2 regions of the Variovorax sp. VaC1 genome follow, and region 1 is predicted to be linked to the other one. Evidence: riboswitches for the same ligand, from Rfam matches in the RefSeq annotation. Region 1 holds a riboswitch; the other holds the start of a gene.

Region 1 (15,504 bases):
GCTCGTCCTGCGTGACCTCGCCGTCGGGCAGCCGGACCGTCGTGCGGTTGCGCGCGCGGTCGTGCGGCGGATCGGCGTCCAGCCAGGTGAAGAGCACCGAGGGCGTCGCACCCGAAGGCACGCGCAGGATCGCCTGGCTCCATCCACTGGAGTTCTTGGCGAGTTGCTCGAAGGCGGCCCATGCCGGCGCGATGTCGACCGCGCCCGCGTCCGCGCGCGCCATGTTCCGCACACGCGGTGCCGCAGCCGCACCGGCCGCCGGGCGCGCGGCCGTTCGCGCGCCGCCCACCATCACGTCGACGGTGTCGCGCAATGCATCGAAGGCCCAGTACATGCCGGTGGTGGTGAGCACCAGGTACACCAGCAGCGCGCAGGTGCCCAGCACCGAATGCAGGCCCCACAAGAAGGAACGGCCCTTGAGGGCGGTGTCGAAGGTGAGCCATGCGCGCCAGTCGAGCGGCCGGCGCGGCCATCGCAGGTACAGGCCCGAGAGCGACAGCAGCAACAGGCCGCCGGCCAGCACGCCGGCCGTCGTCTTGCCCTGCTCGCGCGGCAGCAGCAGCCAGCGATGCAGTTCCTCGACCCACTCGAAGAAATCGGCGCCAACGAGCGGCGGCAGCGCGGCACCCGAATACGGATCGAGGTAGACGGTCTCGCCGCGCCGCTCGCCCTTGGGCGGCGCGAAGATGACGCGTGCCGCGGCACCCGGCGCTGCGTACACGGTGAGCGTGCCGACCTGCCGTTCGCCGAAGGCCTGGCGCACGGCGCCGAGCAGTTGCGGCGGCGTGAGCGCCGGCGCGGCCTGCGCGGGCACTTCGCGCCCGCCCGGATTCATCGCGTCCAGCAGCTCTTCATGAAACGAAAGGACCGCGCCGCTCAGGCCGATCACGACCAGCACCGTGCCGGCCGTGATGCCGATCAGCCAATGCAGCTGGAACCAGATCTGGCGCAGTCCGGGGAGTTTCATTTATCGCGCACCCACTGCCCAGTCGATCGCCGCGCCGAACAGCTGCCGGCCCGAAGGCGCAAGGTTGGTGAAGGTGTCGTTGTCTAGGAAGAACATCACCCGGCGTGCCGGGGCGAGCGATTCGTAGTCCATCGTCGCGCCCTTCTCGTAGCCGAAGATCGCCGCCTTCTCGGGCTGGCCGTAGAGCGTGGCGATGGTGATGGCGCCCAGGCCGGGCTTGCCCCAGCTCATGGCGGCCTGCTTCACGTAGACGTTGTTCACGCCGGCGGCGAGCCCCGCTGCCATCGGGTGCGGTGCGTTCACGATCCAGAGGTAGCGCTCCTTGGGCGCTTCGCCGAAGTCGACGTCGTGCCGCTTGCCGGTCATCGCGAGGTCGTCCAGGAGGTCGTTCTCCCAGGTGAGCAGGGGCACGGGCAACTGGCGCCACGCGCCGCTCACGTCCTTGGCCGCGACGGTGGACGAGATGACGACGAGGTCCGAACCGTTCGCCACCGCGGGGCTGGCCGACTGGTCCTGCAGCGTGACGGCGTAGCCGCGCGATTCGAGGTGCTGCCGGATCTTTTCATCGACCGGCAGGTTCGGGCCGCTGCGCTGCACCAGCAGCACGACCTTGCGTCCGTTGCCTGCAGCGGTGGAGGTGGCAGAGGCAGCAGGTTCGGTCGCCTGCGCGGCCTGCAGGCCGGCCAGCAGCCCGCATGCGACGAGAAGAGAAGCGGCGCGGCGCGAGAGATGCATGAGCGAATTCATCCTAGAACTCGAAGGTGGTCAGCAGCGACACCTGGCGCGCATCGCCCATCGAGATGAAGTAGGTGTTGACGGCCGAGGGGTAGTAGGTCTTGTCGAACAGGTTCTTCACGTTGAGCTGGAACTTCACCTTGCGCCCGTACATGCGCGTGTCGTACGTGGCGAAGGCGTCGACCGTGGTGTAGGCCGGCAGCTCGAAGCTGTTGGCGGAGTCGCCCGCGCGCTTGCCGACGTAGCGCGCACCCGCGCCCAGGCGCAGCCGGCCTTCGCCGCCGAACACCGGGCCGGCGTCGTACACGGCCGAGATCGAGGCCGTCTGGCGCGCCACGTTCCAGAGCCGGTTGCCCGCGTACAGCGGGTCTTGCGTGGTCTTCGCATCGACGAAGGCATAGCTGCCGATGGCGCTCCAGCGCTTGCCGAGCTGGCCCGCGAAGTCGATCTCGAGGCCGCGCGAACGCGCGGCGCCCGAGGTGCGCCAGTCGGTCAGCTTGGTCACGTCGTTGAACTGCGACACGAGCACGTTCTTCTTGTGGATGTCGAACAGGGCCACGGTGCCGGTGATGCCGCCCGGCATGTCGAGCTTGGCGCCGAACTCCCACGACTTGGCGGTTTCCGGCTGCACGGCCGAGTCGAGGACGAAGCCGCTCGACAGCGGCGCGATGGTCGATGCGGGCTTGAGCGACTGCGTGTAGCTGCCGTACAGCGAGACGGTGTCGCTCCACTTGTAGACCAGCCCCACGCGCGGCAGCACCTTGGAGCCGTCGGTGTCGGTGTTGACCTTGAACGGCCGGCCGCGCCCTGCCGTCTGCGTCCATGCCTGGTAGCGCAAGGCGACGACGGCGATCCACTTGTCGTTCAGGTGGATCGAGTCCTGGAAGAACAGCGACTGGTTGTGGAGCTTGTCGGTCTGGTCGCTGTCGCTGGCCGACACGGTGCTCGAAGGCAGCTCGAGGCCGTACACCGGGAACAGGTAGCTGAAGGTGCGCGTGGTGGCCTGGCGCAGCAGGTCGGCGCGGTAGATCTTGCGGTACTCGGCGTCGACGCCGAACTGCAGATCGTGCCGCATGCCCGCCAGCTGCACGCTGCCGTCGACGTACGCGGTGCCGTAGCTGTCGGTGCTCAGGGCGCCGTGCGTCGCGTCGTTGCTGCGCGTGAGCGTGCCGCGCGTGGCGTTCAGGCCGTTCACGCGCAGCTGGTTGGCGTCGTAGGTCTCGCGGTTGTAGCTGAGGTTCAGGTGGCCGGCCCAGCCGCCGCCGAACTGGTGATCGACCGAGAGCTGGCCCAGGTGGGTTTCGCCGCGCATCTCGTTGAACGGCTCATCGAGCCGCTGCGTCTTCGGCAGGTTCAGCGGACGCTGGGTGCGCGGGTCGAGCGCGGTGCCACGGTCGAAGGGCGTGACGTACTTGCGATACTCGTACCAGAGCACGGCCTGCGTGTCGTCGCCATACCAGGCGAGCGATGGCGCGACGAGGGTCTCGCGGTGCGTGCCGAAGTTGCGCCAGTAGTCTTCGTCGACGTGATCGACGATCAGCCGGTAGGCCAGGCCGTTCTCGCCGATGGGGCCGGTGGTGTCGAGCGTGGCGCCGGTGCCGGTGCGGCCGTTGGCGTAGCCCGATCCGAGCAGCGACACGGCCGTGCGCTGGCGCAGTTGCGGCTTCTTGCTGACCACGTTGATCACGCCGCCCGGGTCCATGATCCCGTACAGCAGCGACGACGGGCCCTTGAGCACCTCGACGCTTTCGGCCGCCGCGTTCATGCCCCGGCCCTGCACCAGCGGCATGCCGTTGTGCATGATCGATCCGTCGCGGTTGCCACCGAAGCCACGCTTCATGATGGTGTCTTGCGTGCTGGCCAGGGTGTTGCCCTGCGTGATGCCGCTGACGTTGTTGAGTGCATCGTCGATGTTGCGCGGGCGCTGGTCGCGGATCACCTGGGCCGGCACCACGTTGACCACCTGCGGGATGTCGAGCACCGGCGCGGTGGTGCGCAGGGTCGATGCGTCGGGCGTGGGCTGGTAGCGGTCGTCCGCGTCGGAGGGCGCGGGCGCGGCGCGGGCCACCACGCGCACGGCGGGCAGCGTGCCGTCTGCGTCGGTGTCGGGCTCGCTGCTGGATGCAGCCGCTTGCGATGCGGGCACCGCCTTGCGCAAGGTGAACTCGCCCACGCCGCCTTCCACGGCTTCGAGCCCGGTGCCGGCCAGCAAGGCGGCAAAGCCTGCGTGCACCGTGTAGCTGCCCTGAATGCCGCTGGAATTCAGCGTGCGGGTGCTGGCAGGGTCGAACGACAGCGCCACGCCGGCGGCTGCCGCGAAACGCCCCAGCACCGACGACAACGGGCCTGCGTCGATGCGGTAGGCCTTGGCCGGCTGGCTCTGCGTACGCGCCGCCGCTTGGCCGACGGCGGGCTCGGCGGCCCATGCCGTCGCGGCGGGCAGGGCCACGGCGGCGAACAGGCACAGCAGGGCCTTGTGCACGGCATGCGTGACGGGCAAGAGCGCGGCGGGGGCAAGGGGCTCACGCGCGCGATCGCGGCGTGACGGGTTCTCGGACATTCGGATCTCCTTCGGCACAGGGTTCGGTGTTGGGCGTCTTCTCTGGTAGGCCGAACGAGATCGAAAAAGATGAAAGCCGGAACGAAAAGAATTTTGAAAAGGCGAACGGATGCGGTGAGCACTGAAGCTCAGAGCGGGCCCAGCGTGACCCAGTAGCGGGTCATGGCAAACACACGCACCGGGAGCGAACGGGCGATCACCGCCAGTGCCTTGTCGGTGTCCTGGAGCGGGAATGCGCCCGACACGCGGAGGTCTTCCACCGCCGGGTCGCAGGCCAGCCGGCCGCGGCGGTAGCGCGACAGCTCGGCCACCACGTCGCCCAGCCGCCAGTCGTTCACCACGAGGCTGCCCTGCGCCCATTCGGCGGAAGCGGGGTCGGCCTGCCGGGGCGTGTCGATGCGGCCACGCGTGAAGCCGACCTGCTGGCCGGCGCGCAGCACGACGGCCTGTTCGGGCGCCTCGGACGCGCGGATTTCCACGGCGTCTTCCAGCACCGTCACGGCCGTCCGGTCACCATCGCGCCGAACCGTGAAGCGGGTGCCGAGTGCGACGATGCGGCCGTGATCGGTCTCGACCGTGAAGGGCCGCGCATCGACCTGCGCATCAACACGCAGGCCGCGGTGCTTCGCGGTCTCGACCAGGATCTCGCCCTCCCGCAGCCGGACGACCCGGCGCGAAGCATTCATCGCCACATCGACGGACGTGCGCGTGTTCAGCAAGAGCTTCGAGCCATCGGCCAGCTCGACGGACTGCTGCTCGCCGGTGCCCGTGCGATGGTCGGCCAGCCACGCATGCCAGCCGCCTTGCGCATCAACCGCCTGCCACGAGAGGTACGCCAGCGCACCGCCCGAGGCCACGACGCCGATGCCGCGCAGCACGCGGCGCCGGTCGGGCTGTGCCGCGCGCAAGGTGGACGCGGCGATATGCCCCGGCACGCGCCGCAAGGTGGCCTGCATGGCCTCGAGCCGTTGCCAGGCCCGCTGATGATCGGGGTGCGCCTGGCGCCAGCGTTGCCACGCGGCCTTGTCGGCTTCGAGCGCATCGCCCGAGCACAGGCGCGCGTACCAGGCAACCGCCTCCTTGCGCACGTCGAGTTCGGTGCGGGCCGGCGCGCCGGTGCCGTGCACCGTGGCCGTCGATTCGGGTTGCGGTGTTCTCACGGTGCGAGCAGGTAGCAATGCTCGATGGCCTTGAGCATGTAGTTGTTGACCGTGCGCACCGTCACGCCCAGGCGCCGGGCGATCTCGGCGTAGGTGAGCCCGTCGAGCTGCGAAAGGATGAAGGCCTGCCGCACCGCCGGCTTCATGCCGTCGAGCATGGCGTCGATGGCCGTGAGGGCCTCGAGCACGATGGCCCGCGCTTCGAGCGACGGCATCTGCGGCTCGGGCAGCGCGGCCAGCGTGTCGAGGTAGGCCCGCTCGAGCGCGCGGCGCCGGTGGAAATCGACCACCAGCCCGTGCGCGATGGTCGCCAAGTACGCGCGAGGCTCAGCCGCCGCCACGGGCTCCTTCTTGCTTAGCACGCGCACGAAGGTGTCGTGCGCCAGGTCGGCGGCGTTGTGCGAGCAGCCCAGCTTTCTGCGCAGCCACGCATGCAGCCACCCGTGATGGTCGCTGTACAACCCCTTCACTTGATGCTGCAACGCGAACTCGGCGGCCGACATGGCTTTCCCACGCAGCCGGTCAAGCCGCGGTCAGAAGTTAATAAGAACTGTTCTCAATTATACAAAAGACCTCATGGCTTGGGACGGGCCGCCGTTGCCGGACTGCATCCGGCATGGTCGCGAAGCGGCGCTACGGGCAGATCGCCACCCATTCGCAGACGTTGAACCCCAGGTAGAGCATCACGACCACCGCCACGGCAACCCAATGCCAGTGCCGCTGCAGCGCCCTGCAAAGCGCGCGGGCCGCGAGTCTCGCCATGGAACGCGGCCGTGCGTCAGCTGAAATACCAAACGACGTACCCCGCGAAGACGAAGTACAGCAGGCCTGCGCTGGCCAGCAGCCGGGTGTCCATGACGCCGCGCCGGAACAGCGACCACAGGAAAGCCACGGCCACCATCGTCACCACGGCGGCGGCCATGAGCGGCCCGTCGAACAGCCACGGCGTGAAGAACAGGCCCAATGCGCTGGGAATCGTCGCCTGGATCATCATGGCGCCGGAGATGTTGGCAAGCGCCAGCCGCTCCTTGCCCTGGCGCACCCAGATCAACGCGTTCATCGTCTCCGGCAGTTCGGTGGCCACCGGGCTCAGCAGCAGCGCCACCATGTGCGGCGACATGCCGAACGCGATGCCGAGCGATTCGAGCTGGATGACGAAGACATGCGATGCCGCCGCGACGACCGCCAGTGCCGCGATGGTTTGCAGCGCCACCCAGAACAGGGGCGGATTGGCGTCCTTCGGGCGGATCTTGAGCGGCTCGAAATCTTCCGCGCCCTCGCTTTCTCCACCCCGAAGCTCGCGCCAGACGTAGATCGCATAGGCCGCCAGGAACAGCACGCCGAGCCACGGCTTGATGCTGAAAACCACCAGGCCCAGGCCCGCCTTCACCACGAAGATCGCCATGAACCAGGCCTGGTCGCGGCTCAGCCTGCGCTGGTCGACAGCAACCTCGTGCCGGTTGGCCAGCCCCTGCTGCTTGCGCCGGTTGGCGATCAGCGCAAAGCCGACCACCGCGTAGGCGATGGTGGCAAGGACCAGCGGACCGCCGAGAGCGGCACCGACACCGATGTCCTTCTGCGCCGGCGTGCTGCCCATCACCACGGCGGTGAAGGTGACCGCGCTTTCCGGCAATGCGGTGCCGAATGCCGCAAGCACGGTGCCGGTGGCGGTGGCGCTGAGATTCAGGCGGTGGCCGAGCCACTCCACGCCATTGACGAAGAACTCGCAGGCGAAATAGATCGCGCCTGCGGACAAGGCAAACAAGACCAATGTAGTAAGCATGGAACGTGGGGCGCCGGACAAGCAGTGAACCATTGGCACAGCAACGTGGCTCGTCCGGCTGACGGTTCACGCTGTGGCCAAAGGTCTCGCTGGTCAAGCCGGAAACCGAGACGGTTCCGGTTGAAGCTCACGCCATGGAATTCGCAGAACTCCAAGACTGTTGACGTGAGCACCTTTCGAAGAACGAAAGGTTAGCTACTCCCCAATGACAGGAGCCGCGATTATGCCAAGCCCGGAAGAAAAAGAGATGACAGGCGATCGAGCCGCGTTGCCATCTCCTCAAACTGCGGGTTGGCTGCGGCGGCCCGGTCCGCGCGCCGGCCCCTTGCCGGAGACGACGATCTCGGCGCTTTCGACAAAACCCTGGATCAGCCGCAGGCGCGGCGATGCGCGCTGCCACAGGATGCCGAAGCGGCGCGGCTCCGACGGCAGCGGCAACGGGATCTTCGTCACGCGCTGGCCTTCCAGCAGCGGCGATGCAATGTCGGGCACCAGCGAAACGCCCAGGCCGCGATCGACCATCATCGCGATGGCCAGCAACGAACTGAGCTCGAAGCGCTCCTGCGGCGCGATGCCCGCCGCGCGCAGGTAGCGGTCGGCCTGCTTGCCGCCGCCGAGGTTGCGGTCGTAGCGGATCAGCGGCGAGGTTCTCAGCAGCTCGTGCGGATCGCGCCGCGCCAGGCGGCTCGGCGCCAGCAGCACCAGCGGCTCTTCGCGCAGCAGCGACCAGTCGAAGGTCTTGGCGAGCACATAGGGCGGGTACAGGCACACGGCCGCGTCGAGCTCGCCCTGCTGCACCGCCTTGTAGAGCGTCGCCGTCGTGCCCGATTGCAAAAAGACCTTGGCGCCCGGATGCGTCTTCACGAAGCGCGCGAGGATGTCCGGCAGCAGGCTGTGAATGGCCGTGTTGATAGTGCCGATGAGCAGTTCGCCACCCGCCGCGTCGCTGCCCAGCAGCGCCTTGATGTCGCCCACCTCGCGCAGCAGGTTGCGGGCCCGCTGCACCAGCTGGTGCCCCGCCTCAGTGGGCTGCACCGTGCGGCCGGCGCGCGCCAGCAGCGGCGCATTGAGTTCGCGCTCCAGCGTGCGGATCTGCTGGGCCACCGCCGCGGGCGTCAGGTCGAGGCGGCGCGCGGCCTCCGACATCGAGCCCGATTCCACCACCAGGAGAAAGCTGTGCAGGTAGGCCGTTTCCATGAAGATAAATTTTCTATCATCTGATCATAGAGAGCATATGTTTTTCTAATCTCATGAACTGCACACACTGCGGTGCATGAGAAGCAAACTGTTCGTTCCCGGCACGCGCCCCGAGTTGTTCGCCAAGGCGTTGGTCAGCGCGGCCGATGGCATCTGCCTCGACCTGGAAGACGCGGTGTCCGAACCGCGCAAGAACGAGGCGCGCAACACCGTGCGGCAACTGCTGCTGCAAGGCAGTGACACCACCGCATCCGGCAAGACGCTGATCGTTCGCGTCAACGCCATGGACACGCCGTACTTCGCGCACGACGTGGCAGCGACGGTGCAGCCCGGCGTGCACATCATCAACCTGCCGAAGCCGGAAAGCCCCGCGCACGTGCGCGCCGCGGTCGAGGCGATCGAGCGCGCCGAACAGGCCAACGGCGTGCGCACGCCCGTCGGCCTGCTGCTGAACATCGAGTCGGCTGCTGCCTTGCGCACCACGTCGCAACTCGCACTGGCCCATCCGCGCGTGATGGGCCTGCAGCTGGGCCTGGGCGATCTGTTCGAGCCGCTGGGCATTGCGCGGCGCGAGCCTGCGGCCATCCAGCAGGCGATGTTCGCGGTGCGCATGGCCGCCGGCGAAGCGGGCATCTACGCCTACGACGGCGCCTTCGCCGACATCCGAGACGCCGAAGGCTTCCGCGCCGAGGCCATGCTGTCGCGCAACCTCGGCTTTCTCGGAAAGACCTGCATTCACCCGAGCCAGATCGCCATCGCCAACGAGGTGTTCCGCCCCACCGACGAAGAAATCGCGCACGCATGCAAGGTGGTCGAGGCCGCCCGCGACGCCGATGCGAATGGCGTAGGCGCCTATGTCGTGGACGGAAAAATGATCGACATCCCCTTCGTGATCCGCGCGCGCGCCATCGTCGCGAGCGCGCGCAGCCTCGGCCTGCTGCCGGTCTGACCCTCTCGCTTCAAGAAAAAAACCGGAGACAAGACACATGCCTACATCCCTTCGCCTGCGCGATCTAGCCCTTGCCATGGCCCTTCTTTCAGGCATTGGCCTGCCAGGCGCCAACGTGTTCGCACAGCCGCCCGCGTACCCCGCCAAGCCCGTCACCATCGTCGTTCCCTATCCGGCCGGCGGCTCGAACGACACCTTCGCGCGCCAGGTGGCCAAAGAGTTGGGCGACGAACTCAAGCAGCCCGTGATCATCGACAACCGCCCCGGCGCGAGCGGCAACACCGGCACCGCGCAGGTCGCCAAGGCCACGCCCGACGGCTACCTGCTGGTGGCGGTGTCTTCGAGCATGACGACCAACGCGGCCGTGCAATCGAAGCTCCCCTTCGATCCGGTCAAGGGCCTGGCGCCCGTGGCCATGTTCGCCAAGGGACCGTTCATCGTCGCGGTCAACAACGACTTTCCGGCAAAGACGCCGGCCGAGCTGATCGCCGCCATCAAGGCAAAGCCGGGCCAGTACAACTACGCGTCGTCGGGCTCGGGCAGCGTCAACCAGTTCGGCACCGAGCTGCTCAAGGCCAAGGTGGGCGACCTGCAGATCGCGCACATCCCCTACAAGGGCATGGGCCCGGCCGTGACCGACCTGATCGGCAACCAGACGCAGCTGCTGATCTCCAGCGGCCCGTCGCTGCTGCCGATGGTGCGTGCCGGCAAGCTGCGCGCCGTCGGCATCACGAGCCTGAAGGCCAGCCCGGTCGCGCCCGAACTCACGCCGATGTCCACGGCGGTGCCGGGCTACGAATTCGAGCTCTGGTGGGGCCTGCTGGCACCGGCCGGCACGCCGCCCGATGTGGTCGCCAGGCTCAACGGCGCCGTCAACCGCATCCTGGCCAAGCCCGCGATCGCGGCCAACTTCCTGCGCGAAGGCGCCATCGCCACGCCGCTCACGCCGGCGCAGTTCGGCACCGTCATCGCCGACGACGTGGCGCGCTGGAAGACGCTGGCGCGCCAACAGAACATCACCGCCGACTGAAGACAGACGACAAAGAGAAAGAAAGATCCATGAGCCTCGACGCCCCCCAAGACGACACACGCCTGCCTGCGCGCGGCGGCCCGGCCGGGCCGTTGAGCGGCCTGCGCGTGCTCGATCTGAGCGCCTACATCGCGGGCCCGTACGGCTGCTCGCTGCTGGCCGACCAGGGCGCAGAAGTCATCAAGATCGAGCCGCCCACCGGCGACAACCTGCGCAAGTACCCTTCGACGCTGGAAGCCGAGAGCCGCGCGTTCATCGGCGTCAACCGCAGCAAGCTCGGCGCGGTGCTCGACCTGAAGAACGCGGACGACCTCGCCGCGCTGATGGCGCTGGTGCGCACGGCCGACGTGCTGGTGCATAACTTCCGGCCCAGCGTGCCGCCCCGGCTTGGCATCGCTTATGACCAACTGAAAACCGTCAATCCGCGCCTGATCTATTGCAGCGTCACCGGCTATGGAGAAACCGGTCCGCTGCGCGAGAAGGCGGGCTACGACCAGGTGCTGCAGACCATGACCGGCATGTGCGCGCTGCAAGGCAAGCGCGGCGAAGCACCCGAAATTCTGTATGGCTCGGTGGTCGACTACTACGCGGCCGCGCTGGTGGCCGCGGGCGTGGCCTCGGCGCTGTACGAGCGCGAGAAAAGCGGCCAGGGCCAGTACGTCGGCGTGTCGCTGCTGCGCTCGGCGCTCACGATGCAGTCGGCGCGCATGGTGTGGGCCGAGGGCGAGCCGAAAGACGTGGGGCGCGACATGCGCTCGGGCGGCATCACCGGCCTGCACCCGACGCGCGAGGGCTACATCTACATCTCGGCCAACACGCCGCATTTCTGGCAGGCGCTGTGCGCCAAGGTCGGCTTGCCCGAACTCGCGGCCGACGAACGCTATGACTCGGTGCGCAAGCGCGCGCAGCATTTCGCCGAGATCGTGCCGAAGCTGCGCACCGCGCTGGCCACGCGCACCGCGCTCGAATGGGAAGCGCTGTTCGGCGAAGACGTGCCCTGCTCCGCCGCGCGCACGGTCGAGGACATGTTCGACAACGAGCAGGTGCTGGCCGAAGACATGGTGGCGACCTTCGCGCACCCCACGCTGGGCACCTACCGCGGCTTCACACGGCCGGTGCAGTTCGGCCGCACGCCGGGCCCCGAGCCCTTTGCCGCGCCGACGCTGGGGCAGCACACCGACGCGGTGCTGTCAGTGCGCAAGGCAACATGAGCACGAGCGCCGCGTATCCCCACAGCAGCGGCACGCACAAGCCCATCGACGTGGCGCCCGCGGGCGCCTGCGACGCGCACATGCACATCTACGACCGCCGCTTCGCGCATTTCGGCGCACCGGATGCCATGGTCGATGGCGCCACCGTCGACGACTACCGCCTGCTGCAGCAGCGCATCGGCACGCAGCGCACGGTCGTCGTGCAGCCGCGCGCGCACGGCACCGACAACAGCGTGACGCTGGCGGCCATCCAATCGCTCGGCGCCGCGCATGCGCGAGGCATTGCGGTGGTGCGGCCCGAGGTGACCGATGCCGAACTCGAACGCCTGCACGCGGGTGGCATTCGCGGCATCCGCTTCACGCTCTACACGCCCACGCACGCGGCGACCGATTTCTCCATGGTCGAGCCCCTGGCGCAGCGCGTGCATGCGCTGGGCTGGCATGTGCAGCTGCACTGGAACGCCGACCAGATCGCGGCACACGCAGCCTTGCTGGCGCGCCTGCCCTGCACGATCGTGTTCGACCATCTCGCGCGGCTGCCCTTGCCCGATGCCGCATCGCATCCCGCGTTCGGCGTCATCAGCCGGCTGCGCGACAACGGCCGCACGTGGATCAAGCTGTCCGGCGCCTACCTCGATTCCAAGGTGGGCGCAGCCGGTGGCTATGCGGACACGACCGCCATCGCGCGGGCCTGGGTGCAACAGGCACCCGAGCGCGTGGTGTGGGGCAGCGACTGGCCACACCCCACGGAGCCCATCGCCAAGCCCGACGACGCGGTGCTGTTCGACCTGCTCGGCGAGTGGGTGCCCGATGCGGCCACGCGCCACCGTGTGCTGGTCGACAACCCGGCGCGGCTCTACGACTTTTCCTGAAACCACAAAGACCGAGCGAGACATCCGAATGAAGACAAGAAGAAGACGCGTCCTGACATCGATCGCGGCGCTGGCCGCCTGCATGCCGCTGCTGGGCTGGACCGCCGCATGGCCCGACAAGCCGATCCGCATGGTGGTGCCCTACGCCGCGGGCGGCGGTGCCGACAACACGGCGCGCATCGTCGCGCAGCAGATGAGCATTGCGCTGGGCCAGCAGATCATCATCGACAACAAGCCCGGCGCGGGCGGCGTGATCGGCGCCGACAACGTGGCCAAGGCGCCCCGCGACGGCTACACGGTGCTCTACGACGCGTCGGCGTTCTCTGTCAATCCGTCGCTGCGCAAGCTGCCCTTCGACGCGGCGAAAGACTTCATTCCGGTGTCGTTGGTGGCCACCGCGCCGCAGATCCTCGTGGTGCCTGCCACCGCGCCATACAAGACGGTGGCCGAGTTCCTGGACTTCGCGCGCAAGAACCCCGGCAAGCTGAGCTTTGCCTCGGCGGGCGGTGGCACCGGCTCGCACCTGGCCGGCGAAGCGCTGAACGAGCAGGCGAAGATCAACCTGATGCATGTGCCTTACAAAGGCGGCGCGCCCGCGCTGACCGACGTGATGGGCGAGCAGGTGTCGGCCTACTTCGGCAACGCGGCATCGACCCTCGGCTATGTGCAGTCGGGCAAGCTGCGCGCGCTGGCCGTGAGTTCGGCCAAGCGCGTGCCCACCTTGCCCGACACACCGACGCTCGCCGAGTCGGGCCTGCCGGGCTACAACGTCGTCGAGTGGAACGGCGTGTTCCTGCCCAAGGGCACACCGCCCGACATCGTGCAGAAGCTCGGCAAGGCAGTGCAGGCAGCGGTCAACGAACCCAAGGTCCGACAAAAGCTGCTGCAGCTCGGACTGGAACCTGCGGGCACGACGCCCGAGGCGTTCTCGAAGTTCGTGCAGGACGAAACCGGCCGCGTCAGCGCGCTGGTGCGTGCGCGCAATATCCGGGTCGATTGATTCGCCGGGCCGCGCCTTCGCTCACGTCGAGCGTGAAGACGCCACAGGCCTGGTCCGGTGGTGTGTCGGGCGCACTGCCGTTTCGATGGCCTGAAGAATTCAGCCGCGCGACACACCGTCATTGACCAGCTGCCACAGCGCCTCGGCCACCGGCGCCATGTGCGCGGTCTGCCGGTACAGCCGGATGTCCACCGGCACCCGCCACGCGCCCGCGCCGGCATCCACCAGCGTGCCATTGCGCAGGTCGTCCGCCACCAGGCTCATCGGCAACCACGCAAGGCCACGCCCTTCGAGTGCCATCGTGCGCAGCAGCGCGGCGTGGTGCGCGGTGAAGACCACCGACAGCGATGAAGCGAAGTCCTTGCCGAACTCGCTGTCCTGGATCGACCGCATGATCCGCCCCAGGCCCGAGGCCTCGCTGTACGCCAGCACCGACGGCGCCTGTCCGCTGCCGAGCGCGTGCAGCGGCCCACCGCTCGCATCGGGCGCCGCGACCGGCAGCAGCACGTCGTCGCTCAGGCGTTGCATCGGGTACTGCGCATCGTCCAGCCTGCCGGGTGCATCGGCATGGCCGTGGCACAGCACGAACTGCACGCGGCGCTGCAGCATCAGGTCTTCGCAGGCCAGGGAGCTGTCTGAAATCGTCTGGATCGGGCCCAGGGTCAGCCGGGCCTCGATGCTGCCCAGCCAGCGCGGAAAGAAGGTGAGCGACAGCACGTGCGTGGCCGCGAAGCTCAGGCTCGCGGCGGCGAGGTCGTGCGCGGCCTTCGCCTTGATGCGAGCGGCTTCAAGGCCGGCCAGCACTTCCTGCAGCAGCGGCTGAAAGCGCTTGCCCGCGGCTGTCAGCGCAGTCGGGTGCGCGCTGCGGTCGAACAGGTCGACGCCCACCCACTCTTCCAACGCGCGGATGTGGCGGCTGAACGCGGGCTGCGCGATGGCGCGTGCCTGCGCGGCGCGCGAGAAATTGCCGGTCTCGGCCAGGGCCAGGAAATCTTCCAGCCATTCGAGGTCGAGGGGTCGGTTGCCGGGGCCCATGCACAGCGCGATCTGGTGGTTTGAATAGTTGTATGCGATTCGAGTATTGGACGGTTCGCACCCCGCCAGCAAAAGATGCACGCATTCCTGCACCTCGAACCCCAACGGAGACACAGCATGCCTTCCATCGCGAATTATCGCGGGATCATTCCCGCCATTTCCTGCCCCTTCACCGCCGACCACCGCATCGACGAGCCGGCCTTGCGCAAGCTCGCTTCGTGGCTAGCAGGCCATGACGGCGTGGTGGCGATCATGACCAATGGCCACACCGGCGAGGTGTTCTCGCTGACCCCCACCGAGCGCGCCGAAGTGACCCGCATCGTTGCCGACGAACTGCGCGGCCGCATGCCGGTGATCTCGTCCATCGTGTGCGAAGGGCTGGCCGAAGCCGCCGAGCATGCGCGCGCCGCGCAGGCCGCCGGTGCCGTGGCGCTCGACGTGATGCCGCCGCACCACTGGCTGCGCTTCGGCTTCACGCCGGGGCATGCGCTGCAGTACTTCGACGCCATCCACCGCGCCGCGCCCGAACTGGACCTGGTCTGCCACGTGTACCCGGCATGGACGCGCGCCTCGTACTCCTCGCAGCTGCTGGCCGAACTGGCCCGCCTGCCCTACCTGCAGGCCTTCAAGGTCGGGCAGCGTGACATGAACAAGTACGCCCGCGACATCCAGGCGATCCGCGAGGCCGATGCGTCGAAGGCGATCCTCACCTGCCACGACGAATACCTGCTGGCCTCGATGGTGCAAGGCGTCGATGGCGCGCTGGTCGGCTTCGCGACCTTCATCCCGCAACTCATCATCGACCTGTGGAATGCGGTGAAGGCCGGCGACCTGAAGAAGGCGATGGCGATGCAGGCACTCATCACGCCGCTCAAGGATGCGGTGTACGGCGGTGGCGAGCCGACCGGCGAAGCGCATGCGCGCATGAAGGGCGGCATGTACCTGGCCGGCGTGCTCGACAACGCCACGGTGCGCCCGCCGACCGAAGCGCCCAACGCGCGCGAG
Region 2 (15,504 bases), on a different contig from region 1:
CTCAGCGTCGCACTGACAAGTCAGGATCGCTGTTTTCGTCTCTTCTCTCCTCCGACAAGAAGTCTTCGTCATGAACGATATCCGCCGCACGATCCTGTGGGTGATTTTTGGGTTCTCGCTGGTGCTGCTGTGGGACCAATGGCAGGTCTTCAACGGCAACAAGCCGACCTTCCTGCCGTCGAGCAAGCCTGCCGCGGTGGCCGCCGCCCCGGGCAGCACGCCCGCCGCCAACAACGGCGTGCCGACCGCCTCCGGAGCCGCCGGCGGCAACGCCGGTGCCGTGCCCACGCAAGCCGCTGCGGCCGCTCCCCGCGAGCAGGTCACCGTGACCACCGACCTGTTCAAGGCCACGATCGACAGCGAAGGCGCCACGGTCAACCACCTGGAGCTGCAGAAGTACGACGAAGCCGACCGCACCAAGCGTGTCGTGCTGTTCGAGAACGGTTCGGCGGCCACGCGCTATGTGGCGCAGACCGGCCTCCTGAACCAGGTCGACACCGGTGAGCGTTTCCCCAACCACCTGACGCCGATGACGCCGAAGGCCGGTCCGCGCGAGATGGCCGACGGCCAGAACACGCTGGAAGTGAGCTTCGAGAGCGCACCCGTCGGCGGCCTGAAGTACATCAAGACCTACGTGTTCCACCGCGGCGACTACGTCATCGGCGTGCGCCACGAAGTGATCAACGTGAGCGACCAGCCGCGCGACGCGCAGTTGTACCTGCAGCTGCTGCGTCACGGCACCGTGGCTGCCGGCACCATGTTCGGCACCAACACCTTCACCGGCCCGGCCGCGTACACCAACGAGAAGAAGTTCCACAAGCTCGACTTCAAGGACATCGCCAAGGGCAAGATCGAACCGCCGCCGCCGGCCAACGACGGCTGGATCGCGATGGTGCAGCATTACTTTGCGTCGGCCTGGCTGCTCAAGGGCGACCCGGCCAGCGAACAACTGCGCCGCGAGTTCCGCGTGAAGGACCTGGGCGACAACCTCTTCACCGTGGCCATGGTGGCCACGCTGCCGAAGATCGCCCCGGGCGCCACGCAAGTCGTGAACAGCGCGCTGTTCGCCGGTCCTGAAGAAGAAAAGAAGCTCGAAGCCATCGCCCCGGGCCTGGACCTGGTGAAGGACTACGGCATCTTCGCGATCATCTCCAAGCCGCTGTACTGGCTGCTGACCCAGCTGCACGGCATCCTGGGCAACTGGGGCTGGTCGATCGTGGCGCTGGTGGTGCTGCTGAAGGCGGCCTTCTACTGGCTCAACGCCAAGGCCTACGCCAGCATGGCCAAGATGAAGGCCATCAACCCCAAGATCATGGAAATGCGCGAGCGGCTGAAGGACAAGCCGCAAGAAATGCAGCAGGAGATGATGCGGATCTACAAGACCGAGAAGGTCAATCCGATGGGCGGCTGCTTCCCGATCGTGATCCAGATCCCGGTGTTCATCGCGCTCTACTGGGTGCTGCTGTCGTCGGTCGAAATGCGCCATGCGCCTTGGATTCTGTGGATCACCGACCTGTCGGCACCGGACCCCTGGTACATCCTGCCGATCGTCATGACGGCCACTTCGCTGTTCCAGACCTGGCTCAACCCGACGCCACCCGATCCGATGCAGGCCAAGCTGATGTGGATCATGCCGCTCGCGTTCAGCGTGATGTTCATCTTCTTCCCGGCCGGCCTGGTGCTGTACTGGATCACGAACAACGTGCTGTCGATCGCGCAGCAGTGGTTCATCAACAAGCGGCTGGGCGTGCTGGGCACCAAGTAGTCGCCGCACACCCCTCCAGCCATCCGACAAAGGGCCGCGTAAGCGGCCCTTTTTGCTGAAAGAATCCGCACCATGCTCGCCCGCACCACCGATCCCATCGTCGCCATCGCCACTGCCTCGGGGCGCGGGGCGGTCGGCATCGTTCGCGTGTCGGGCGCGCGGCTGGCACCGTTGATCGACGCCCTCTGCGGCCGCGCGCTCAAGCCGCGCGAGGCCACGTACCTGCCCTTTCGGGGCGCGGACGGCGAGCCGGTCGACCACGGCCTGGCGATCCACTTTCCGGCGCCTCATTCCTTCACCGGCGAAGACGTGCTCGAACTGCAGGCCCATGGCGGCACGGTCGTCTTGCAACTGCTGCTGTCACGCTGCCTCGAAGCGGCCGCCGAACCCGATGCGATCACGGGCCGGCCGCGCCTGCCCGGCCTGCGCGTGGCGGAGCCGGGCGAGTTCAGCCAGCGCGCTTTTCTCAACGGCAAGATCGACCTGGCCCAGGCCGAGGCGATCGCCGACCTGATCGATGCCAGCACCGAAGCCGCGGCGCGCAGTGCCGGGCGCTCGCTGTCGGGCGCGTTCTCGCGCGAGATTCACACGCTGCGTGATGCACTGATCCACCTGCGCATGCTGGTTGAGGCCACGCTCGACTTTCCCGAAGAAGAGATCGATTTTCTGCAGAAGGCCGATGCGGCCGGGCAATTGGTGAAGCTGCAATCGCAGCTGGCAGCCGTGCAGCTGCGTGCGCGCCAGGGGGCGCTGCTGCGCGAAGGCATCAAGGTCGTGATCGCGGGGCAGCCCAATGCGGGCAAGAGTTCGCTGCTCAATGCGCTGGCCGGCGCCGAACTGGCCATCGTGAGCGCGGTGGCTGGCACGACGCGCGATGTGGTCTCGCAGACCATCCAGATCCACGGCGTGCCGCTGCATGTGGCCGACACTGCCGGCCTGCGCGAAAGCAGCGACGAGGTCGAGCAGATCGGCGTGGCGCGCGCCTGGGGCCAGATCGAGAGCGCCGATGCCGTGCTGTTCCTGCACGACCTGACGCGGGCCGACCTGCCCGACTACGCCGCAGCCGACGCCGAGATCCTTCGCGGCTTGCGCCAGAAGCTGCCGGCGAGCGTGCCCGTGCTCGATGTGTGGAACAAGCAGGACGCGGCGCCTTCAGCCCAACCGGCGCAGGGCATCGCGTTGTCGGCCAAGACCGGCCTCGGCATCGAGGCACTGCGCGATCAGTTGCTCCGCATGGCCGGCTGGCAGGCCGTGCCCGAGGGCGTTTACCTTGCACGGGCGCGCCACGTGCAGGCGCTGGGGCGGGTCGAAACGCACCTCGCACTGGCCGCGGGCCACCTGGCGGCGCAGGCCCAACTGCTCGACCTGCTGGCCGAAGAGCTGCGCCTTGCGCAGAACGCCCTCAACGAGATCACGGGCGAGTTCGGTGCGGACGATCTGCTGGGCGTGATCTTTTCGCGCTTCTGTATCGGGAAATAGCGACACTTGACGACAGACGGCCGGCAAAAACGTAAACAGTTGTAGCCGAATCTCACGGCCATCGCGGATACTTCGGCACAGATGCGGGGTTGAGAAAACATGTCCATCCAGAACCTGAGCCGCGCCATCGCGGAGAACACGAGCCTCGACGCTTTCGCGTTGACGTTCAACGTCCAGCAATGGGAGACCCTCGCGGGCTACCTGCAACCCATCGAGACGAGCGTCGGCGACGTGCTGATCGAACAGGGTACGCCGGACCGCTCGGTGTTCTTCATCGAGAGCGGCGCCATCAGCGTGCACCGCGTCAGCAGCAAGGAGCAGATGCGCCTTGCCGTGCTCACGCCGGGCTCGGTGGTCGGCGAAGGCTCGTTCTTCTCGCGACAGCCGCACTCGGCCAACGTGGTGGTGACCGGCGCGGGCCGTGTGTGGCGGCTCAACGCGATCCGGTTTGCGGAAATGTCGAACCGGCAGCCCAACATGGCGCTGGAAATCGCGATGGCGCTGGGCGCCGTGATCGCCAAGCGCATGGGGCATCGCTCCAAGCGCGTCGCCGTGACCTGAGGCCTCGCGGCACATCGCCAGCAGACCCACCCGCGATGCAGGCCGCACCCGCCCGCAGCGGCAGCCGTCGCTGGTTTCGTTTTGGATTCCGAGAGTAGTCAGTAAGTAAGCCATGGCCTTGATCTGTCCGGTCTGCAGCACGGAAAACCGTGACGGCGCGAATTTCTGCAGAAGCTGCGGCGACCCGCTGGTCGCCACGACCGACCGGATGCCACCGGCACCCAGCCCCGATCGCGAATGGGCCACCACCGCGCCGGCCCAGTTGCGTGCCCCGACCATTCCCGCGCCGCTGTTCGATCCTGGCGAACCCGCGCCTTCGCGCTCTTTCTTCGGCAAGGCGCCTTCGGTGCCGCCGGAAGACGAGCGAACCATCATTGCCGCGCCTGGCGAATCGTCGCGTGCACCCTCGCCGTCTTCTGCTGGTTCGTCGTCGATGTCGGAAGCAGCCCGAGCCGAGCGGGCGGAAAGAAAGAAGACCCGGGTCAAGGTCCGGCGGACGGTTCCGGTCGAGCGGCCGCCACGCAAGCGCGTGATCCTGCTGTGGCTGGGCCTGCTGGTGGTGGCGCTGGTGATGATCGTCGCGGGCTGGTATGGCTATGGGACGCGCAAGGCGCCGGTGGCGGCCGAAGAGACGGCGCCTGTTTCGGAGCCGGCCGCCGCCGTTGTCGCAACGCCGCCGGTCGAAGCGCCGCCAGCGCCCGCCGCCGCCGAACCGCCCGTGCAGCCGCAGGTGACAACGCCCGAAGCTGAAGCGCCACCGGCACCTGTGGTGGCACCTCCTCCCAAGCCCGCCGTCAAGCCGCGCAAGCAGGCGACGGCAGCGTCGTCGCCGCCGAGCGCTCCGGAGCCTTCCGCACCGGCCGTTGCGGCAACTCCGCCGCCGGCACCCGCGCCTGCGGCCGAACCGATGGCCATGTGCGGCGACCGCAACTTCATCGCCAGGGCGCAGTGCATGGCTGCTCAGTGCCTGAAGCCCGAATACAAGGCGCACGCGCAATGCGAAGCGGTGCGCCGTCAGCAGCGCATCGAAGAAGAAAAGCGCAATCCCACGTTGATCAACTGATTTGCCGCTGGCTGCGCGCACTTCGTGTCGCGCATGCTTTCCGTGTTGCTGGGGTGGTCGCCGGAGTCAGGCAGATCCGGCGCCATGACTTCCGTGAAATGGAGCAGACGACCACCCCGTCAGGCTCAGGCGATCAGCCTTTCTGCAGCCGCTCTATAGCGATCGACAGCGCGGCGGGCTTGCCCGACAGCACCAGCGTGTCGCCGTCCGACAGCACCGTGTCGCCGGCCGGCGTGCGGGCCTGGCCATCGTGGCGACGCAGGCTGGCCACGCGCACATTCAGTGTCGGCAACGCGATCTGCTCAAGGCTCTGGCCGATCGCGCGTGCACCCGGTGTGAGGGTGAAGCTGTTGAGCCGCTCGTGGTCGATCTCGTCGGCCTTGTCGTCGTCGGCGCCATGGAAGTAGCCGCGCAGCAGGTTGTAGCGGGCATCGCGCTGGTCTTGCACGACGCGGATCACGCGGCGCATCGGCACGCCGACCAGCGCCAGCGCATGGCTTGCAAGCATCAGCGAACCTTCGATGGCCTCGGGCACCACCTCGGTGGCGCCGGCGGCCTGCAGTTTTTCAAGGTCGTGGTCGTCCTGCGTGCGCACGATCACCGGCACGTGCGGCGCATGGGCGCGGGTGTTGGCCAGCACCTTCATCGCGCCCGGCACGTCGAGATAGGTGACGACCACCGCGCTGGCACGGGCCAAGCCGGCCGCCATCAGGGCCTGCAGCCGGGCCGCATCGCCGAACACCACCGAGTCGCCGGCAGCGGCGGCCTGGCGCACGCGATCGGGGTCGAGGTCGAGCGCCATGTAGGGAATGCCTTCGCGCTCGAGGATGCGCGCCAGGTTCTGGCCGCAGCGCCCGTAGCCGCAGATGATCACGTGCTGCGCGGTGTTGATGGTCTTGCGCGCGATGGTGGTCATCTGCAGCGATTGCTGCAGCCAGTCGCTGGCCACCAGCTTTCGCACGATGGCGTTGCTGTACATGATGATGAAAGGCGTGGCCAGCATCGACAGCACCATCGAGGCCAGCACCGGGTTGGCCAGCCAGGGCGGCAGCAGGCTGCGCTCTTGCGCCAGCGTCAACAGCACGAAGCCGAATTCGCCCGCCTGCGCCAGGTAAAGGCCGGTGCGCAGCGACACCCCCGAGGTGGCGCCCAGCACGCGCGCCAGCACCGTCACCAGCGCCAGCTTGAACAGCAGCGGCACCGCCAGCAGCACGCCCACCAGCAGCCAGCGCTCCACCACGATGTGCCAGTCGAGCGACATGCCGACCGTGATGAAGAACAGCCCCAGCAGCACGTCGTGGAAGGGGCGGATGTCGGTCTCGACCTGGTGCTTGTATTCGGTCTCCGACACCAGCATGCCCGCGATGAAGGCGCCCAGCGCCAGGCTCAGGCCGGCCAGTTCGGTCAGCCACGCGAGCCCCAGCGTGATCAGCAGCACGTTCAGGATGAAGAGTTCTTCGCTGCGCCGCCGGGCCACGAGCGTGAGCCACCAGCGCATGATGCGCGGGCCGCCATAGAGCAGCACGCCGATCAGGAAGGTCGCCTTCAGCAGCGCCAGGCCGAGCGCCTTGGCCAGCGCCTCGGGCGGCGCGCCGAGCGCGGGGATCAGCACCAGCAACGGCACCACTGCCAGATCCTGGAACAGCAGCACGCCCATCACGCGCTTGCCGTGCTCGCTTTCGAGTTCGAGCCGCTCGGCCATCAGCTTGACCACGATGGCGGTGCTGCTCATGGTGAGCGCGCCCGACAGCGCCAGCGTCGTCTGCCAGCCCAGGCGCCAGGAGGGCGGCAGCTGCGTGGAGATGAGCAGCGCGCCGATCGTGGCGAAGGCCATCGTCAGCAGCACCTGCAGCAGGCCGAGCCCGAACACGTGCTTGCGCATGGCGCGCAGCTTGGGCAGGCTGAATTCGAGCCCGATCACGAACATCAGGAACACCACGCCGAACTCGCCCAGGTGGCGGATGCCTTCGGAGTTCTGCGCCAATGCAAACGCATGCGGCCCGATCAGCACGCCGGCCGACAGGTAGCCCAGCATCGGCGGCAGCTTCAGCGACCGGCAGACCACCACGCCGATCACCGCGGCCAGCAAATACAACAGCGTGAGATCGAACGAAGACATAGGCGCCGATGCTAGAGCAAGACCCGTGCGCACGCGTTCGGGAAGGCACCGGGTACCCAGGGCGCGGGCGACCGTCTCCGGGGGGAGCCAGGGGCACAAAGTGCCGGGCGTGGGGACAGGCCCGTGGCCCGTAAAATCCGGCGATGAGCTCCCGCCCCGCCCCGGCCCTTGTGGTCGACCCCGAAGCCATCCTCGCTCGGGCACGCGTCACCTTCGACATCGAAGCCGAAGCCGTCCTCGGTCTGAAGACCCGGGTTGGCCCGAGTTTTGTGGAGGCCGTGCGCAAGATCCTCGACGTTCGCGGCCGCGTGGTCGTGATGGGCATGGGCAAGAGCGGCCACGTCGGCCGCAAGATCGCCGCCACCCTCGCCTCCACCGGCACGCCCGCGATGTTCGTGCACCCGGCCGAGGCCAGCCACGGCGACCTCGGCATGATCAAGTCGGTCGACCTGGTGCTCGCGATTTCCAACAGCGGCGAGGTCGACGAGCTCACCGTTATCCTGCCGGTGGTCAAGCGCCAGAGCGTGCCCCTGATCGCCATGACCGGCCGCGCCGATTCCACCCTCGCGCGCCACGCCGACATCGTGATCGACGCCGGCGTTGCCAAGGAAGCCTGCCCCCTCAACCTCGCCCCCACCGCAAGCACCACCGCCCAGATGGCGATGGGCGATGCGCTGGCGGTGGCGCTGCTCGACGCGCGCGGCTTCGGCTCGGAAGATTTCGCGCGCTCGCACCCGGGCGGCGCGCTCGGGCGCAAGCTCCTCACCCATGTCAGCGACGTGATGCGCTCGGGCGACGAAGTGCCGCGCGTGCCGCCGTCCGCCACCATCAGCGAGCTGATGCGGGCCATGAGCATCAAGGGCTTCGGCGCCGCCGCGGTGGTCGAGCCCGATGGCCGCGCTTCGGGCATCTTCACCGACGGCGACCTGCGCCGCCTGATCGAAGCGGGCGCCGACCTGCGCACGCCCAAGGCGGCCGACGTGATGCACCGCGACCCGCGCACCATCCGCGTCGACGCGCTGGCGGTGGAAGCCGCCGAACTGATGGAGCAATGCGGCATCACCCGCCTGTTCGTGATCGACGGCGCGGGCGTGATCGTCGGCGCGATCAACACCAACGACCTGATGCGCGCGAAGGTCATCTGATGCCTCTCGAGTTCCAGGCCGAGACCTTGCTCGCCGCGCAGGACGTGCGCATCGTTTTCTTCGACATCGACGGCGTCCTGACCGACGGCGGCGTGTACTTCACCGAGCATGGCGAGACGCTCAAGCGCTTCAGCATCCTCGACGGCTACGGCCTGAAGCTGCTGCGCAAGGCCGGCATCACACCGGCCGTGATCACGGGCCGCGACTCCAAGCCGCTGCGCGTGCGGCTCGAAGCCTTGGGCATCGAGCACGTGCGCTACGGCACCGAAGACAAGCTGCCCGCCGCCCAGGCCATGCTCGACCAGTTGGGCTTCGGCTGGGCGCAGGCTGCCGCCATCGGCGACGACTGGCCCGACCTGCCGGTGCTGACACGCGTCGGCTTTGCCGCGGCGCCCGCCAATGCGCATGCCGAGGTGCGGGGCATCGCGCGCTACGTCACCCAGGCACGCGGCGGCGAAGGCGCGGCGCGCGAATTCTGCGATCTGCTTCTGACAGCCTGCGGCCAGTACCGGTCGCTGCTCGACGCGGCCATGGGCCCGAACCGATGACCGACATCAAACGCGCGTGGAACCTGGTGCGCGACGCGCTCGACCGCGCGACGATCTACCTGCCCATCATCCTGACGGCGGCCGTGGCGCTCGGTACGTACTGGCTGGTGCGCAATGCGCCCAAGCTGCTGGAGCCCGCCGCCAAGGTCGCGCCCACGCACGAGCCCGACTACTTCATGCGCGACTTCGTGATCAAGAACTTCCTGCCCAGCGGCGAGCTGCGCAGCGAACTTCACGGCACCGAAGGCCGGCACTACCCGGACACCGACACCCTCGAAGTGGACATGGTGCGCATGCGCTCCGTGTCGCCCGAAGGGCTGGTCACCCGCTCGACGGCCAACCGCGGGCTGTCGAATTCCGACGGCAGCGAGATCCAGCTGTTCGGCAACGCCATCGTCATTCGCGACCCGGCCGTGGGGCCCAACGGCAAGCCGATGCCGCGCCTTGAATTCCGTGGCGAGTTCCTGCACACCTTCCTGGACACCGAGCGTGTCACGTCCAACAAGCCGGTCACCCTCATTCGCGGGGCCGACCAGTTCACGGGCGACACGCTCGACTACGACAACCTGAGCGGCGTGGCCAACCTGAATGGCCGGGTGCGCGGCCTGCTGATGCCCTCGCCGGCGATGCTTGCGCCGCCACCGGCCAAGAAGCGCTGAAAAAAAGAAGAACCCGGAAGCCACTCACGCATGACCACGCCTTCTCCGCTTGTTTTCATCACCGGCGCATCGAGCGGCATCGGCCAGGCCCTGGCCGCGAGCTTCAGCGACGCGGGCTATCGCCTGGCGCTGGTCGCGCGGCGCACGGGGGAGATCGAATCGTGGGCCAAGGCTCGCCAATTGAGTGCCGATCGCTACCAGGTCTATAGCGCGGACGTGGCGCAGACAGACAGCATCGTGGCCGCCGGCGCCGCCTGCATCGCGCAGCAGGGGCTGCCCGACGTGGTGATCGCCAATGCCGGCATCAGCGTCGGCATCGACACCGCGCAGCGTGAAGACCTCGACGTGCTGGCGCAGACCTTTGCCACCAACAACGTCGGGCTGGCCGCTACCTTCCATCCGTTCGTGGAGGCCATGAGGAAGCGTGGCAGCGGCCGGCTGGTCGGCATCGCCAGCGTGGCCGCCATTCGCGGGCTGCCGGGGCACGGCGCGTATTGCGCCAGCAAGGCCGGCGTGGTCGCGTACTGCGAGAGCCTGCGCGGCGAACTGCACAACAGCGGCGTCAAGGTGGTCACGCTCTGCCCGGGCTATATCGACACGCCGCTGACGCAGGGCAACCGCTATGGAATGCCCTTCCTGATGAAGGCCGAGGACTTCGCCGCGCAGGCGCTGCGCGCCATCGAGGCCGGCACGAGCTACCGCGTGATCCCGTGGCAGATGGGCGTGGTCGCCAAGATCATGCGCATGCTGCCCAATGCCGTGCTCGACCGGGCGGTGCAGGGCCGCGCGCGCAAGAAGCGCAGCGGGGAAGCCTGAACAAGCTGAAGAAGAAAAGGCGCAAAGGCGCCACACGTGCAGACCCATTGAAAAAGGCTCCCGAGGGAGCCTTTTGTCTTCGTGCGTTGAAGCGCGTGGATCAGTAGCCGCTGTTGCCGCCACCGCCGTAGCCACCGCCACCACCGCTGCGACCACCACCGCCGCCGCCACGGGGGCCAGCGCCGTAGGGGCTGCGGAAACCGCCATCGCCACCACCGCCCCCGCCACCACTGCGGCCACCGCCGCCGTAGCCGCCACCGCCGGAGCGACCACCGCCGCCGCTGCGATCGCCGCCACCACCGTAGCCGCCACCACCACCGCCGCCGTAGCCACCGCCACCATAACCACCGCCGCCACCACCACCGTAGCCGCCGCCACCGCTGCGCGGGGGACGTGCTTCCATGGGACGTGCTTCATTGACGACGACGCTGCGGCCGCCCAGAGGCTGACCGTTCATGCCGGTGATGGCTGCCTGCGCTTCCGCGTCACTGCCCATCTCGACGAAGCCGAAGCCCTTCGAGCGGCCGGTGTCGCGCTCCATCATGACCTTGGCGCTGGTCACTGCGCCGAACTGGCCGAAGGCCTGCTCGAGATCACCGTCGCGCACCGAGTAAGGCAGGTTGCCGACGTACAGTTTGTTGCCCATCAAGGGACTCCTATAAACACATCAAGAAAAGCGATGGAGTCCCGAAAGCATCACTCAAACGAGAGCCGTCGAGTCGCGCGAAACTGACCGATCACCGAACTGCCTCCCCACCAAAATGAAGAGGGAGGCTCGTGCATTATGGGTGAAATATCCGAAAAGCAAGCAGAAAATTGCTTCTTGCGGTAGCACTTGTCAAAACTTTAAAAGCTAGCGCACGCTTACGGAATCGGGAAGAGGTCCTTGGCGTTACAGGTAGAATCCGCCCCGTCATTGGGGAGTAGCCGCCTTCCGATTTGCGAGAAGGGCCCGCGTCAACAGACTTGTCCTGTCCCACACAGGACATGGCGCGTGCAGTGAACACACCTGGCGAGACCTTTGACCGTGCAACTTCGGGAAATATGGCCGAAGGTGTTGCACGGTCAATTGCGTCCTTCGGCCCAAGGAACCCACGTTCATCATGGAAGCTTTTCTCGTTGCAACCGGCGTAGTTGCGCTCGCCGAAATGGGCGACAAGACCCAACTTTTGGCCCTCTTGCTCGCTGCCCGTTTCAGGAAACCCTGGCCGATCGTGCTCGGCATCTTCGTCGCCACCATCGTCAACCACGCCCTTGCAGGTGCCGTGGGCAACTACATCACGCACTGGCTCGGGGCCGAGGCCCTTCGCTGGATCCTGGGCGGCTCGTTCATCGCGATGGCCGCCTGGATGCTGATTCCCGACAAGCTCGACGATGACGACGCCCCCGGCGTCTCGCAATTCGGCGTCTTCGGCACCACGGTCATCGCGTTCTTCCTGGCCGAGATGGGCGACAAGACGCAGATCGCCACCGTCATGCTCGCGGCTCGCTTCACCCAGGACTATTTCTGGGTCGTTGCCGGCACCACGCTGGGCATGATGCTGGCCAATGCACCGGTGGTGTGGCTGGGCGACAAGATCGTGAAGCGCGTGCCCATCAAGCTCGTGCACGGCATCTCCGCCGCGATCTTCCTGGTGCTCGGCATCATCATGATCATCGGCTGGTAGCAGTCGTTATCCGACGGGGCGATATACTGCCCCTTGCGCCGATTTGCTTCAGCTTGCGGGCGCTTTATAAATTCAGCTAAAGACAGGCGCGGCAGACCCGGCTCGTTTTTGGCGAGGCCGGGTTTTTTCATTCATGCCGTCACCTTTGGTCGTCACTTCGCAGTCGATGCAGTTCGCGGGCCCGCTGGCCCTGCGCAGCGGCACGTCGATCAGCGACTACACACTCGCCTACGAGACCTATGGCACGTTGAACGCCGACCGCAGCAATGCGGTGCTGGTGTGCCATGCGCTCAATGCCTCGCACCACGTCGCGGGGGTCTACGAGGGCCAGGCCCGCTCCGAGGGCTGGTGGGACAACATGGTCGGGCCCGGCAAGCCGGTCGACACCGACCGCTTTTTCGTGATCGGCGTCAACAATCTCGGCTCGTGCTTCGGCTCGACCGGCCCGATGCACGTCAACCCGGCCACGGGCAGCATCTACGGCGCCGACTTCCCGGTGGTGACGGTCGAAGACTGGGTCGACGCCCAGGCCGGGCTGCTGGATGCGCTGGGTATCCGCACGCTCGCGGCCGTCATGGGCGGCAGCCTCGGCGGCATGCAGGCGCTGTCATGGACGCTGCAGTACCCCGACCGCGTGCGGCACGCCGTGGTGGTGGCCAGCGCGCCCAACCTCACGGCCGAGAACATCGCCTTCAACGAAGTCGCGCGCCGCGCCATCGTGACCGATCCCGACTTCCACGGCGGCCACTTCTACCAACACGGCGTGATCCCCAAGCGCGGCCTGCGCATCGCCCGCATGATCGGCCACATCACGTACCTCAGCGACGACGTGATGAACGAGAAGTTCGGCCGCATCCTGCGCAGCGCGGTCGAGGGCGAAACGGTCGGCCTCGACTACCGCTACTCCACGCAGGACGTCGAGTTCCAGATCGAAAGCTACCTGCGCTACCAGGGCGACAAGTTCAGCGAGTACTTCGACGCCAACACCTACCTGCTGATCACCCGCGCGCTCGACTACTTCGACCCGGCACGCAGCCACGGTGGCCAGCTCAGCAAGGCACTGGCGCAGGCCACGGCCAAGTTCCTGCTCGTGAGCTTCAAGACCGACTGGCGCTTCTCGCCCGCGCGCAGCCGCGAACTGGTGAAGGCACTGCTCGACAACCGCCGCAACGTGAGCTACGCCGAGATCGATGCGCCGCACGGGCACGATGCCTTTCTGCTCGACGACGTGCGCTACATGGGCGTGGTGCGCTCTTACTTCGAACGCGTGGCGCAGGAAACGAGCGCCGCCGGGCCGCCCCAAGGCGCGGGCCCCCTGAAGGGGGTTGGCGCAGCACACGAAGTGGCAAGCCTGGGGGGGAGTACTACTGCATGAGCGACCTCGACACCCAACGACTGATTGCTGCACTGGTGCCCCAGGGCTCGCGCGTGCTCGACCTCGGCTGCGGCGACGGCGCCCTGCTCGACCTGCTGCAGCGCGAGCGCGGCTGCACCGGCTACGGCGTGGAGATTGCCGACGGCAACGTGCTGCAGTGCATCCGCCGCGGCGTCGACGTGATCCAGCTCAACCTCGATGAAGGCCTCGCGATGTTCGACGACGCTTCGTTCGACGTGGTGCTGCAGATCGACACGCTGCAGCACCTGCGCAATGCCGAGGTGATGCTGCGCGAGACCGCGCGCGTCGGCCGCTTCGGCATCGTCGCCTTTCCCAACTTCGCGCACTGGCCCAACCGCCTGAGCGTGGCGCGCGGCCGCATGCCGGTGACGCGCCGCCTGCCCTACCAGTGGTACGACACGCCCAACATCCGCGTCGGCACCTTCAAGGACTTCGAGATGCTGGCCGGCAAGAACAACCTGCGCGTGCTCGATTCGTTCGGCCTGCAGAACGGGCGCGACGTGCGCTGGCTGCCGAACGCGCGCGCCAGCACGGCCGTCTTCAAGTTCGAGCGAGGCGGCTGAGCCGCGAGCACCGCACCGGATGAGCTTCACGCTGGCGCAGCCGGTTCACAGCGAGCTGGTCATCAAGAAGAGCCGCTTCATCGGCTGCGTGCAACCGGTGAGCGACCGGGCCGCTGCGCTGGCCGTGGTCGCCTCGCTGCGTGCCGAACACCCTGCCGCTGCCCACGTGTGCTGGGCGCTGATGGCCGGTGGCCAGTCGGCAGCCAACGACGACGGCGAGCCCGGCGGCACAGCCGGCCGCCCCATGCTGGAAGTGCTGCGCCATCAGGAGATCGAAGGCTCGCTCGCGACCGTGGTGCGCTACTTCGGCGGTGTGAAGCTCGGTGCGGGCGGCCTCGTGCGGGCCTACACCGATGCCATCGCTCAGGCTCTCCTGGGTGCCACGCTCGTGCCGCTGGTGCGGCAGCGCAGCCTGCGTTGCGCGGTGCCCTATGCGCTCGAAGGTCTGGTGCGGCGCGAGCTTGCAGCAGTGGGTGCGGTGCTCGACGACGTGCGGCACGGCGATGACGTGCACTTCGCCTTCACGCTCCCCGCGCCCGAGGCCGATGCCTTCATCGCCCGCCTCGACGATGCTGCGCAAGGGCGCGTCGTCTGGCCGCAGGCGTGACGCGCTTGGCCGGTACCGCTGGTGCCGCTGGTGCCGGTGCCGGTGCCGGTGCGGGCGTTGTCGCTGCCATGGCGAAGATGCCGCGCGGCGCCACGGCCGCAGGTGCCGCATCGTCGTTCGGTCCGCGCCGCGCCATCTCCGCCGTCACGATGCCGGTGGGCACGGCCAGCACGCCCCAGCCCAGCAGCATCATCACCGAGGCGATCGCGCGGCCCAGGTCGGTCTTGGGCACGAGGTCGCCAAAGCCCACCGTGGCCATCGTCGAGATGGCCCAGTAGATCGCCACCGGAATGCTGGTGAAGCCGTGCGTCGGGCCTTCGACCACGTACATCAGCGTGCCCATCACCAGCACCACCAGCATCACGAAGCCGACGAACACCGTGATCTTCCGGCGGCTCGATGCCACCGCCAGCACCAGCGCGCGGTACTCCACCGAGTAACGCGAAAGCTTGAAGATGCGGAACACGCGCAACAGCCGCAGCACGCGCACGTCGATCAGGTAGGCCAGCTCGGGCGCGAGCGCCACCAGGAAGGTCGGCAGCAGCGCGAGCAGGTCGATCACGCCATAGAAGCTCAGCGCATAGCGCAGCGGCTTGTTCACGCACGACAGCCGCGCGATGTATTCGAGCGTGAAGAGAATGGTGAACACCCATTCGAGCGCATTGAACACAGGGCGCCACTGCTCGCGGATCGACTGCACGCTGTCCAGGATCACCACCAGCACGCTGGCCACGATCACCGCGATCAGCGCCAGGTCGAACAGCAGCCCGGCCCGCGTGTCGGCCTCGAAGATCACCGTGAACAGCGTGCGCCGCCATCCGCTGGCGGGCTTGTCGAAACGGGCGTCGGTGGTGGACGAGATGGCGCGTGCGGCGAGAGCGGAGTCGGTGTTCGGGCTTGTCATCTTCCAGGGCCTGGGTGGCATGAGCGGCCATTGTCATGCGCGGGAGCGACTTATTCGGTTACGCTTATTGCGCAATGAAGTGCCGCAGGCCATGAGTGCGTTCTTACGATAGTCCCTTTCTTGAGGAGCTCCCCTTTGGCTACACAGTCCCCCTTTTTCGGCAAGCGTGATCGTGACACCGACTCGTTGACGTCCCGCCCCGCGCCGCTGGT

What was found. Region 1 has a riboswitch for manganese ahead of ACGLHS_RS26415 (sodium:calcium antiporter). Riboswitches for the same ligand answer to the same signal wherever they lie in the genome.
Region 2: another riboswitch for manganese. It lies ahead of ACGLHS_RS21820 (TMEM165/GDT1 family protein); the one in region 1 lies ahead of ACGLHS_RS26415 (sodium:calcium antiporter).

Annotation. Positions count from the first base shown of each region.
Region 1 is NZ_JBIGLT010000007.1:178,555-194,058, forward strand. It holds gene ACGLHS_RS26385 (PepSY domain-containing protein) at 1-967, opposite strand, end outside; gene ACGLHS_RS26390 (hypothetical protein) at 968-1,714, opposite strand; gene ACGLHS_RS26395 (TonB-dependent siderophore receptor) at 1,716-4,262, opposite strand; gene ACGLHS_RS26400 (FecR domain-containing protein) at 4,391-5,422, opposite strand; gene ACGLHS_RS26405 (sigma-70 family RNA polymerase sigma factor) at 5,419-5,925, opposite strand; gene ACGLHS_RS26410 (hypothetical protein) at 6,056-6,184, opposite strand; gene ACGLHS_RS26415 (sodium:calcium antiporter) at 6,201-7,205, opposite strand; yybP-ykoY riboswitch at 7,213-7,421, opposite strand; gene ACGLHS_RS26420 (LysR family transcriptional regulator) at 7,485-8,402, opposite strand; gene ACGLHS_RS26425 (HpcH/HpaI aldolase/citrate lyase family protein) at 8,479-9,351, shown strand; gene ACGLHS_RS26430 (tripartite tricarboxylate transporter substrate binding protein) at 9,389-10,381, shown strand; gene ACGLHS_RS26435 (CaiB/BaiF CoA transferase family protein) at 10,411-11,592, shown strand; gene ACGLHS_RS26440 (amidohydrolase family protein) at 11,589-12,464, shown strand; gene ACGLHS_RS26445 (Bug family tripartite tricarboxylate transporter substrate binding protein) at 12,493-13,464, shown strand; gene ACGLHS_RS26450 (LysR family transcriptional regulator) at 13,564-14,499, opposite strand; gene ACGLHS_RS26455 (dihydrodipicolinate synthase family protein) at 14,617-15,504, shown strand, end outside.
Region 2 is NZ_JBIGLT010000005.1:386,929-402,432, reverse strand. It holds gene yidD (membrane protein insertion efficiency factor YidD) at 1-74, shown strand, start outside; gene yidC (membrane protein insertase YidC) at 71-1,765, shown strand; gene mnmE (tRNA uridine-5-carboxymethylaminomethyl(34) synthesis GTPase MnmE) at 1,838-3,244, shown strand; gene ACGLHS_RS21860 (Crp/Fnr family transcriptional regulator) at 3,344-3,805, shown strand; gene ACGLHS_RS21855 (zinc ribbon domain-containing protein) at 3,918-4,868, shown strand; gene ACGLHS_RS21850 (monovalent cation:proton antiporter family protein) at 5,002-6,987, opposite strand; gene ACGLHS_RS21845 (SIS domain-containing protein) at 7,131-8,132, shown strand; gene ACGLHS_RS21840 (KdsC family phosphatase) at 8,132-8,680, shown strand; gene lptC (LPS export ABC transporter periplasmic protein LptC) at 8,677-9,339, shown strand; gene ACGLHS_RS21830 (SDR family oxidoreductase) at 9,370-10,155, shown strand; gene ACGLHS_RS21825 (RNA recognition motif domain-containing protein) at 10,256-10,801, opposite strand; yybP-ykoY riboswitch at 11,062-11,225, shown strand; gene ACGLHS_RS21820 (TMEM165/GDT1 family protein) at 11,259-11,822, shown strand; gene ACGLHS_RS21815 (homoserine O-acetyltransferase) at 11,956-13,197, shown strand; gene metW (methionine biosynthesis protein MetW) at 13,194-13,781, shown strand; gene ACGLHS_RS21805 (IMPACT family protein) at 13,801-14,388, shown strand; gene ACGLHS_RS21800 (ion transporter) at 14,333-15,292, opposite strand; gene ACGLHS_RS21795 (polymer-forming cytoskeletal protein) at 15,428-15,504, shown strand, end outside.